One region of the Geodermatophilus sp. SYSU D00779 genome, then DNA from elsewhere that is predicted to be linked to it. Evidence: riboswitches for the same ligand, from Rfam matches in the RefSeq annotation. Region 1 holds a riboswitch; the other holds the start of a gene.

The links. A riboswitch is a leader RNA that binds a small molecule or an ion and turns the genes downstream of it on or off. The one in region 1 is predicted to bind cyclic di-AMP.
Region 2: it holds a riboswitch for cyclic di-AMP, as region 1 does, so the genes downstream of both, ACI79G_RS01080 (LysM peptidoglycan-binding domain-containing protein) here and ACI79G_RS20025 (hypothetical protein) in region 1, are expected to answer to the same signal.

What each region holds. Positions count from the first base shown of each region.
Region 1 is NZ_JBJGZQ010000028.1:5,552-9,697, forward strand. Features, by position in the region: gene ACI79G_RS20020 (MFS transporter) at 1-1,043, shown strand, start outside; cyclic di-AMP (ydaO/yuaA leader) riboswitch at 1,185-1,337, shown strand; gene ACI79G_RS20025 (hypothetical protein) at 1,626-2,501, shown strand; gene ACI79G_RS20030 (class I SAM-dependent methyltransferase) at 2,542-3,174, shown strand; gene phaZ (polyhydroxyalkanoate depolymerase) at 3,194-4,146, opposite strand, start outside.
Region 2 is NZ_JBJGZQ010000001.1:232,822-236,967, forward strand. Features, by position in the region: gene ACI79G_RS01065 (hypothetical protein) at 49-225, opposite strand; gene ACI79G_RS01070 (DNA-directed RNA polymerase subunit alpha C-terminal domain-containing protein) at 257-784, opposite strand; gene ACI79G_RS01075 (alpha/beta hydrolase) at 872-1,732, shown strand; cyclic di-AMP (ydaO/yuaA leader) riboswitch at 1,997-2,116, shown strand; gene ACI79G_RS01080 (LysM peptidoglycan-binding domain-containing protein) at 2,118-3,224, shown strand; partial or broken gene ACI79G_RS01085 (NAD(P)-dependent oxidoreductase) at 3,408-4,076, opposite strand.

The sequences.
Region 1 (4,146 bases):
TGGTGGCCGACGTCGGGGCTCCGCCGGGGAGCGGCCCGGCGGTGTTCGCCCTCGCCCTCGGCGTGTTCACCGTCGTCCTGCTCGCCGTGGGGCGCCTGCTGGCGCGGCTGGGACCGCGCCGACTGCTCGCCGCGGCCGCTCTCGCCGCCGGGGCGGGGCTGGGGCTGACCGCCGCGGGGGAGGAGCCCGGGACGCCGTGGTTGGGGATCGGCCTGCTGTTCGGCGCGGCCAACGGGTCGGCCTACGGCGTCGCGGTCGCCCTCGCCGCCCGGGTCCCCGCTGCGCGCCGTGGCACGGCCAGCGGTCTGGTGGTCGGCGCGTACGCGGCCGGGCCGGTGGTGCTCGGCCTGGTGTCCCCGCACGTCCTGCCGGTGGTCGGCTGGCGGACCTGCCTGGCCGTCCTCGCCGTGCTCGTCGCCGGTCTGGTGGGTCTCGCCGCCGCCCTCGCCCCCGGCGGTGCGGGGGACCAGCAGCGCCACGACTGCGTCGAGGAGCCGGTGCCCTGGACGACGGTGGGAGCCCTGTGGGTCCTCTTCGCCGGAGGTGCCGCGCCCGGTCTGGTCGTCTTCGCCGCCGCCGCGCCCCTGGCCGCCGCCCGGGGCCTGGCGCCCGGAGCCGTGGGAGCGGCCGTCTCCCTGCTGGCCGCCGGCAACCTGGCCGGCCGGCTGGGTGCCGGGTGGTGGTCGGACCGCGTCGGACGCCTCCCCGCCCTGGCGACCGCGCTCGCGGCCACCGCCGTCGCGGTCGCCGGGCTGGCCGTGGAGGCCGCACCCGGCGTCGTCCTGACCGGCCTGCTCGTCGTCGGACTGGCGTACGGCGCGGTCTCCGCGCTGGTCCCGGCGGCGACGGCGGACCGGGTCGGCGTCCGCGCCTTCCCGGCGGTGTACGGCCGGGTCTTCACCGCGTGGGGGTGTGCCGGTCTGCTCGCGCCCCTCCTCGGCAGGGGGCTGACCGACGTCGGCGGTCCGCAGGCCGCACTGCTCTGGCTCACCGTCCCGCTCGCCCTCGCGGCGGCCGCGCTGGCCGTCCTCGCCCGGAGGTGACCCCTACACCCTCCGGCCGTCGAACCCGGGGTGCGCGACGCGCATCACCTCACGAAAACGGGCCCGCGGATTGTCACAGTTGCATAACGCCGTTACGGTCGACAGGTCCGGTCGGTCGTTCCGCCTCCCAACGGGGGGCCCGAGCGGACGCCGCCGAGTCGCCTTCCGGGGCGAGCCGGGGACCCACCGCAGTACTGGGGTGAATCCCGCTCCTGGACGCACGTCCGGGGCCGGGTAGGGCTGCTTCCCGCCCGAACCCGTCAGCTAACTCGGTAGGCGGCAGTCGGAAGAAACGGAGAGCCGCCGGATGGCGTGCGCCTGCCCCGCTGCACCACCCCGCCGGCTCCGGTCCCGGGGGCGCTCCCGCACCTGACCGCCCGCGGCCGTCCGCAGCGGACGTCGCCCGCGCAGGCCCACCGGAGCCCCGAGCACCTCGGCTCGACCGGCACCCCGCCGTCCCCCTTCCGGTGCGCCCGCCTCGGCACTCGCCGCACGGCCGCGACCCCCTGCCGTCCGCACGCCTCCGCAGACCCGCGCGCCCACGCGCGCCGCTGCGCCCGCACCCCGGAGAACCCCATCCCCATGGACCCCCGCACCACCACCTCTGGCCGCCCCTCCCCTCGCCGCCCCGCCCGCGCACGCCGCCGTCCCGCCCTGTACCTGGGGATGGCCACCGCCGGCGCCGTCCTGGCCGGCGTCGTCGTCGGCCCCGAGCCGGCCGCGCAGGCCGAGGCCGCCCCGCCGGAGACCGTCAGCGTCGCCCGGGAGCTCGGGCTGACCGCCGGCTCCGGCCCCGTCGACGTCGCCACCGAGCTGCAGCCGCTGCAGGACCTCGCCGCCACCCGCAGCACCCGCGAGGCCGCCGAGACCGCCGCCCAGCAGGTCCAGGCCGCCGCCGACCAGGCGGTGCTCGACCGGCAGCGGGCCGAGGCCGAGGCCGCCGCGAAGGCGAAGGCCGAGGCGGAGGCCGCCGCGAAGGCGCAGGCCGAGGCCGCGGCGGCCGCGCAGGCCGCCGCCGGTCCCGCCCCGGCGCAGGCGGGTGCGGCAGCTCCCGCGGCGGCCGCGCCCCGGGCCTCGGCCGCCGCGGCCGGCACGGTCGCGCGCATCAGCAACACCGCCGGTCCCGTCGCCGCGGTGGTGCAGGCCGCGGCGAACCGGGTGGTCAGCAACGTGCCCGGCGCCGACTCGATCACCCTGGGCGGCACCCGCCCGAGCGCGGCCGACCCGGGCGGCCACCCGTCCGGCCTGGCTCTGGACTACATGGTGCTGTCCGACGCCGCCCTCGGGGACGCGATCGTCGCGTACCACATCGCCCACTGGGACGAGCTCGGCGTCGACTACGTCATCTGGCAGCAGCGGATGCTGTCCTCGCCCAACGGCTCCTGGAAGGCGATGGCGGACCGCGGTGGCGCGACGGCGAACCACATGGACCACCCGCACGTGAACTACCGGGGCTGACCTGCGGTTGCCCACCGCGCCGGCGGGGCAGGACGGCACGATGGGCACCAGCTCCTCCCGTCCCGTCCCGCCGACCCTCGTCGACGCCAACCGGCTGTGGGTCGACTCGCGCGTCCGTGCGCTGGTCCAGCGCCGCGTCGAGGCGCCGGTCCTGCTCCGGCTGGGCGGGCCGGTGCCCGGCGGCCGGGTCCTCGAGCTCGGCACCGGGCGGCGCGGCACCGGGCTGCGCCTGGCGCTGGAGGTCTTCGGCGCCGCACACGCCGACGGCGTCGAGCGGTACGAGACGAGCGTCGCGGCGTGCCGGGAGGCGGTCCGTGACCTGAGCGGCCGGGTCGACGTGCAGTGCGGCGACGCGACGGCGCTGACCGCGCAGGACGGGGCCTACGACGCGGTCTTCGGCTACCACGTCCTGCACCACGCCGACGCCTGGCGGGACGTCGTCCGGGAAGCGGCGCGGGTGCTGCGGCCCGGCGGGCGCCTCTACTCCTGCGAGATGACCGCGCGTTTCGTGGACAGCCGCCCGCTGCGGGCGGTCTCCCGCCACCCCGCCGACGGCGACCGGCCCACCCCGGACGGCCTGGCCGCCGCGTGCCGGGCGGCGGGGCTGACCGTGACCGCGCAGGACACCCGGCTCGCCGGCTGCTGGACGGCGCTCGTCGCGACCCGGCCCTGAGCCGGCCGCCCGCCGGACGTCAGAAGAGCGGGGCGACCGTCCGCTCGGTGTCGTGCTCGGCGATGAAGGCGCGGACGACCGGGTAGATCTCGGACTCCCAGCGCGAGCCGGCGAACACGCCGTAGTGGCCCACGCCCGGCTGCAGGTGGTGCCGCCGCCGCTCGGGCGGGAGCCCGGTGCACAGCGCGTGCGCGGCCTCGGTCTGCCCGGGCGAGCACATGTCGTCCTGGGCGCCCTCGACGGTGAGCAGCGCGGTCTCCTCGATGAGCGAGGGGTCCACGCGCCGGCCGCGCCACGTCAGGACGCCGCGGGGCAGGTCGTGCGCCATGAAGACCCGATCCAGCGTCTCCAGGTAGAACTCCGCGGGCACGTCCATCACCGCGCCGTACTCGTCGTAGAAGGCGCGGGTGGCGGCCGCGGTCGCCTCGTCGCCGGCCACCATGGCGCGGTACATCCCCAGGTGGGCGCCGAGGTGCCGCCGCGGGTTCATCGACATGAAGGCCGTGAGCTGGGCGACCCCGGGGTAGACCCGCCGTCCGGCGCCCGGGTACCGGGCCGGGACGGTCGTGGTCAGCAGCCGCTCGTACCGGGACAGCGGGACGCGGCCGGCGCCGGCGTTGACCCGGTTGGGGTTGACCCGGGTGTCGATCGGGCCGGCGATCAGCGTGAGGCTGCGCGGCTGGGCGGGGTCGTCGTCGGCGGCCAGCAGGGCGACGGCGGCGAGCACGAGCGGCGCGGGCTGGCACACGGCCAGGACGTGGGTGTCCCGGCCCAGGTGCCGCACGGCCTGCAGGACGTGGTCCACGTACTCGTCCAGCCCGAACCGGCCGGCGCCCACCGGGACGTCGCGGGCGTTGTGCCAGTCGACGACGAACACGTCGTGGTCGGCCAGCAGGGTGCGCACCGTGGGGCGCAGCAGCGTCGCGAAGTGCCCGGAGATCGGCCCCACGACCAGCACCTGCGGCTGGCCGG
Region 2 (4,146 bases), on a different contig from region 1:
CGAGCTTGTCAGAGCGCGGAACCGGGGCCGCACCGCGGGGTGACGGCCTCAGTCGGTCTCCGGCTGCTCCGTCGACTCCGGTCCGACGGCGGGGGCGGCGCCGCCGAGCTCGGTGCTCCGTGTCGACTCCGCGTCCTCGAGCCTCGGGACGCGGGGGTCGTCGGGCAGCGGGGGAGCGGTCTCCTGCGGGCCGTCGTCGCGCGGCGGGGTGCTCTCGGTGTCCATGACCCCCGGGGTACCCCGCCGGGCGGCGGACTCATCCCCTGGCGAGCCGGCGCAGCCGGCGGACCGGCTCCCGGACGGCGCACAGCGCCAGCCGCACCGGCAGGGTCGCGACGGCCTGCCCGACCCGGACGCCGAGGCGCCACAGGTCGGCGTAGTCCGGCGGCCGGGGCGCGGTCGGCGGAGGCTCGGGCGGGGGCGGCGTCGCGGGCACGATGAGGTCCACCGTCGTCCGGCGGCGCGTGCTGCGCAGCGACTCGAACGACGGGATCGCCGGCGCGGCGGGCGACTCCTCGTCGTCCGGGTGGGTGTCCGGGGGAGGGAGCCGTTCCTCGCGCTGGCCCCCGGGCGTGCGGCCGGGCGGCTCCGGGACGACGCGGCGGATCGCCGCGATGCTGCCCGGGCCCAGCCCGTTGACCGCCCGGAGGTCGGCCCGGGTGAGGCCGGCGAGCTGCGCGGTCGTGGTGATCCCGGCCCGGGCCAGTGCGGTGACCGCCCGCGCGGGCAGGCCGAGGTCGCTGACGGTCTCCCCGGGCGCGGTCCCCGGCGACGTGGTCGGCATGGTGTCCAACCTAGGACCGGCCGCCCGGCCGCACCGGTCCAGGGCTCCTGCAGGATGCCCGCAGTCCGTGCGCACAGGAGGCTCCCGATGGCTGCTGCCCGTCCCGGCGGGTCCCCGCCCCCGATCCACACCGAGGGCACGCTGGCCTCGGGGCTGTACCGGCAGGCCTGGACGGTCGAGGACCCGGTCGGCGCGGTCGTCCTGGTGCACGGCGCGCACGAGCACGGCGGCCGGTACCGGCACGTCGCCGAGCGGCTGGCCGCCGCGGGGTACGCCACCCACGCCGTCGACCACCCCGGCCACGGCCGGTCCCCGGGCCGCCGCGGCAACATCGGCAGCATGGCCGCCGCCGTCGAGGGCGTGGCCGAGCTGGTGCGGTCCGCCGGCGAGCAGCACCCCGGCGTCCCGCTGTTCGTCTACGGGCACAGCCTGGGCGGGCTGATCGCGCTGCAGTACCTGACCGGGACGCCGGACGCCCGGGTCGCCGGCGCCGTCATCTCCGCGGCCGCGCTGGACACCAGTGCCGCGAACGCCGTCCAGCGGACCGTGGCGCCGCTGCTGTCCCGCGTCCTGCCCGACCTCGGCGTCCTGCGGCTCGACGCGGAGGCGGTCAGCCGGGATCCCGAGGTGGTCCGCGACTACCGGGCCGACCCGCTCAACCACAACGGCCGGATGGTCGCCCGCACCGGCGCCGAGCTGATGACCGCCGCGCTGGCCATGCCCCGGCGGCTGCCCTCGCTGACCGTGCCGCTGCTGGTGCTGCACGGCACCGCCGACCGGCTGGTGCCGCCGGCCGCCAGCGAGGTCGTCCGGGCGCACGCCGGCTCCCCCGATCTCACGCTCCGGACCTACGAGGGGCTGTTCCACGAGCCGCACAACGAGCCCGAGAGGGACGAGGTCCTGGCCGACGTCGTCGCCTGGCTCGACGCCCACCGTCCCTCCTCCTGACCGCTCGCCGCGGGGCGGGAGGCCGTGCGGCGAGCGGTCAGGGGTGACCACGGCTACACCGGCGCGACACGCCGCGCCGACCTGCGGCGCGCCGGTTCCGGAGCCGGTTTGTGACCGGCGTCACGACGACAATGCACATGACTGCACGTAGCTTTTCGTGTGCGCTCAGCAAACGAGAGAGCGCGGCGCCGGTCCGCCAAACCCTGCCCACCGGTCGCCCTCCAGATCCCAGGGCAGGGGTGGGGGACCCACGACCACGGCGCGCCACGACTCGAGCCGCACGACTCGAGCGGAGGACCGCCTCGGGGTGAAGCCGCGGACCGCGGCCGGGCACCGATCGCCCGAACCCGACAGCTCACCTCGCCGGCGGTGATCGGAGATCACCATGGCCAAGCACCGCGCACCCCGCTACGTCCGCACCAAGAAGGCCCTCGCCAAGGCGCCCGTCGCCGCCGGCGCCACCGTCGTCGGGTTCAGCGTCCTGGGCTCCCCGGCCCAGGCCCTCGCCGCCACCACCCACGACTGGACCGGCGTGGCCGAGTGCGAGTCCGGCGGCGACTGGAGCATCAACACCGGGAACGGCTACTACGGCGGGCTCCAGTTCAGCCAGTCGACCTGGGCCGCATACGGCGGCACGGCGCTCGCACCCCGCGCTGACCTGGCGACCCCCGCCCAGCAGGTCGAGATCGCGGAGAAGGTCCTCGCCGGCCAGGGCATCGGCGCCTGGCCGACCTGCGGGGGTCGCCTGACCGACGGCACCACGGCGGCCGCCGCCGAGACGCCGGGAGCCGCGCCGAGCGCCGCTCCGGCGACGAGCCCGGAGGACGCCGACACCCACGGTCGCCACGCCTCCGAGGACGGCTACACCGTCGAGCGCGGTGACACGATCGGGACGATCGCCGCCGCCCACGGCCAGTCGTGGCGCGACCTGTACCAGCGCAACGTCGACGTCATCGGCGCCGACCCGAACGTGATCCTCCCGGGGCAGGTCCTGCACACCGCCGACCCGGCGGCCGCCGCTCCGGCTCCCGCCGCCGGCTGGGCGGGGAACGCGGCGCCCGCGTCGGTGGTCGTCCCGCTCGCCGCGGCGGCCGCTCCGGCCCCGGTGGCCGCTGCGGCTCCCGCGGCCACCGCGCGCATCACGAACAGCGCCGGCGACGTGGCCTCGCAGGTGCAGGCCGCGGCGAACCGGGTGGTCAGCGAGGTGCCCGGCGCCGACTCGATCACCATCGGCGGCACCCGGGCCAGCGCGACCGACCCGAACGGCCACCCGTCCGGCCTCGCGCTGGACTACATGGTCACGTCCGACGCCGCCCTCGGCGACGCCATCGCCGAGTACCACATCGCCCACTGGGACGAGCTCGGCGTCGAGTACGTCATCTGGCAGCAGCGGATCCTGACCTCGCCGGACGGCGTGTGGAAGGCCATGGCCGACCGCGGCAGCGCGACGGCGAACCACATGGACCACGTGCACGTGAACTACGCCGGCTGAGTCCCGGCCCGGCCCGCGGGCGGGGCCCCCCCCCCGGCGCGGGGGGGGGGGGGCCCCCCCCCGGGGCCCCCCGGCCCCCCCCCCCGCCCCCCCCCCCCCCCCCCCCCCCCCCCCCCCCCCCCCCGCCCCCCCCCCCCCCCCCCCCCCCCCCCCCCCCCCCGGCCGGCCGCCGGCGGCGTGCGGGGTGAGCAGCAGGTTCGGCGCGTCCCACAGCGGGGAGTCGGCCGGCAGCGGCTCGACCTCCGTGACGTCCAGCGCGGCGCCGGCGATGCCCGCCTCGGTGAGCGCGGCGACGAGGGCGGGCTCGTCGACCGTCGTCCCCCGGCCGACGTTCACGACGAGGGCGTGCCGCGGCAGCGCGGCCAGCCGGGCGGCGTCCAGCGCGTGGGTCGTGGCCTCGGTGGCGGGCAGGATCATCACCAGGACGTCGGTCTGCCGGAGCTCGTCCTCCAGGTCGTCCTGGGCGACGACGGGGAACCCGGCCCGCTCCCCCGCGCTGCGCCCCACGCCCCGCACCTGCGCACCGAGGGCCTGCAGCAGCGGGGCCAGGTGCTGACCGATGTTGCCGAAGCCCCACACGAGCACCCGGGCGCCGAGCAGGGTGGTCACCCGGCCGTCGGGGTGCAGCGGCTGCAGCCCGCCGAGCTCGTCGGCCCAGCGGTGCCCGGCCTGCGCGGCGATCGCCTCCGGCAGCCGGCGCAGCAGCGCGAGCACCAGGGCGAGGGCGTGCTCGGTGACCGGCCGGTCGTGCAGGCCCGCGCCGGAGGTCACGACGACGTCGTCGGGGAAACCCGCGTTCAGGACGACGTCCGGCCCGGCCGCCAGGGTCTGCACCCAGCGCAGCTGCGGCATCCGGCCGGCGACGGCGCGCAGGTCGTCCAGGCCGTTGCCCCACACCACCAGCGCCTCGGCGTCCAGGTGC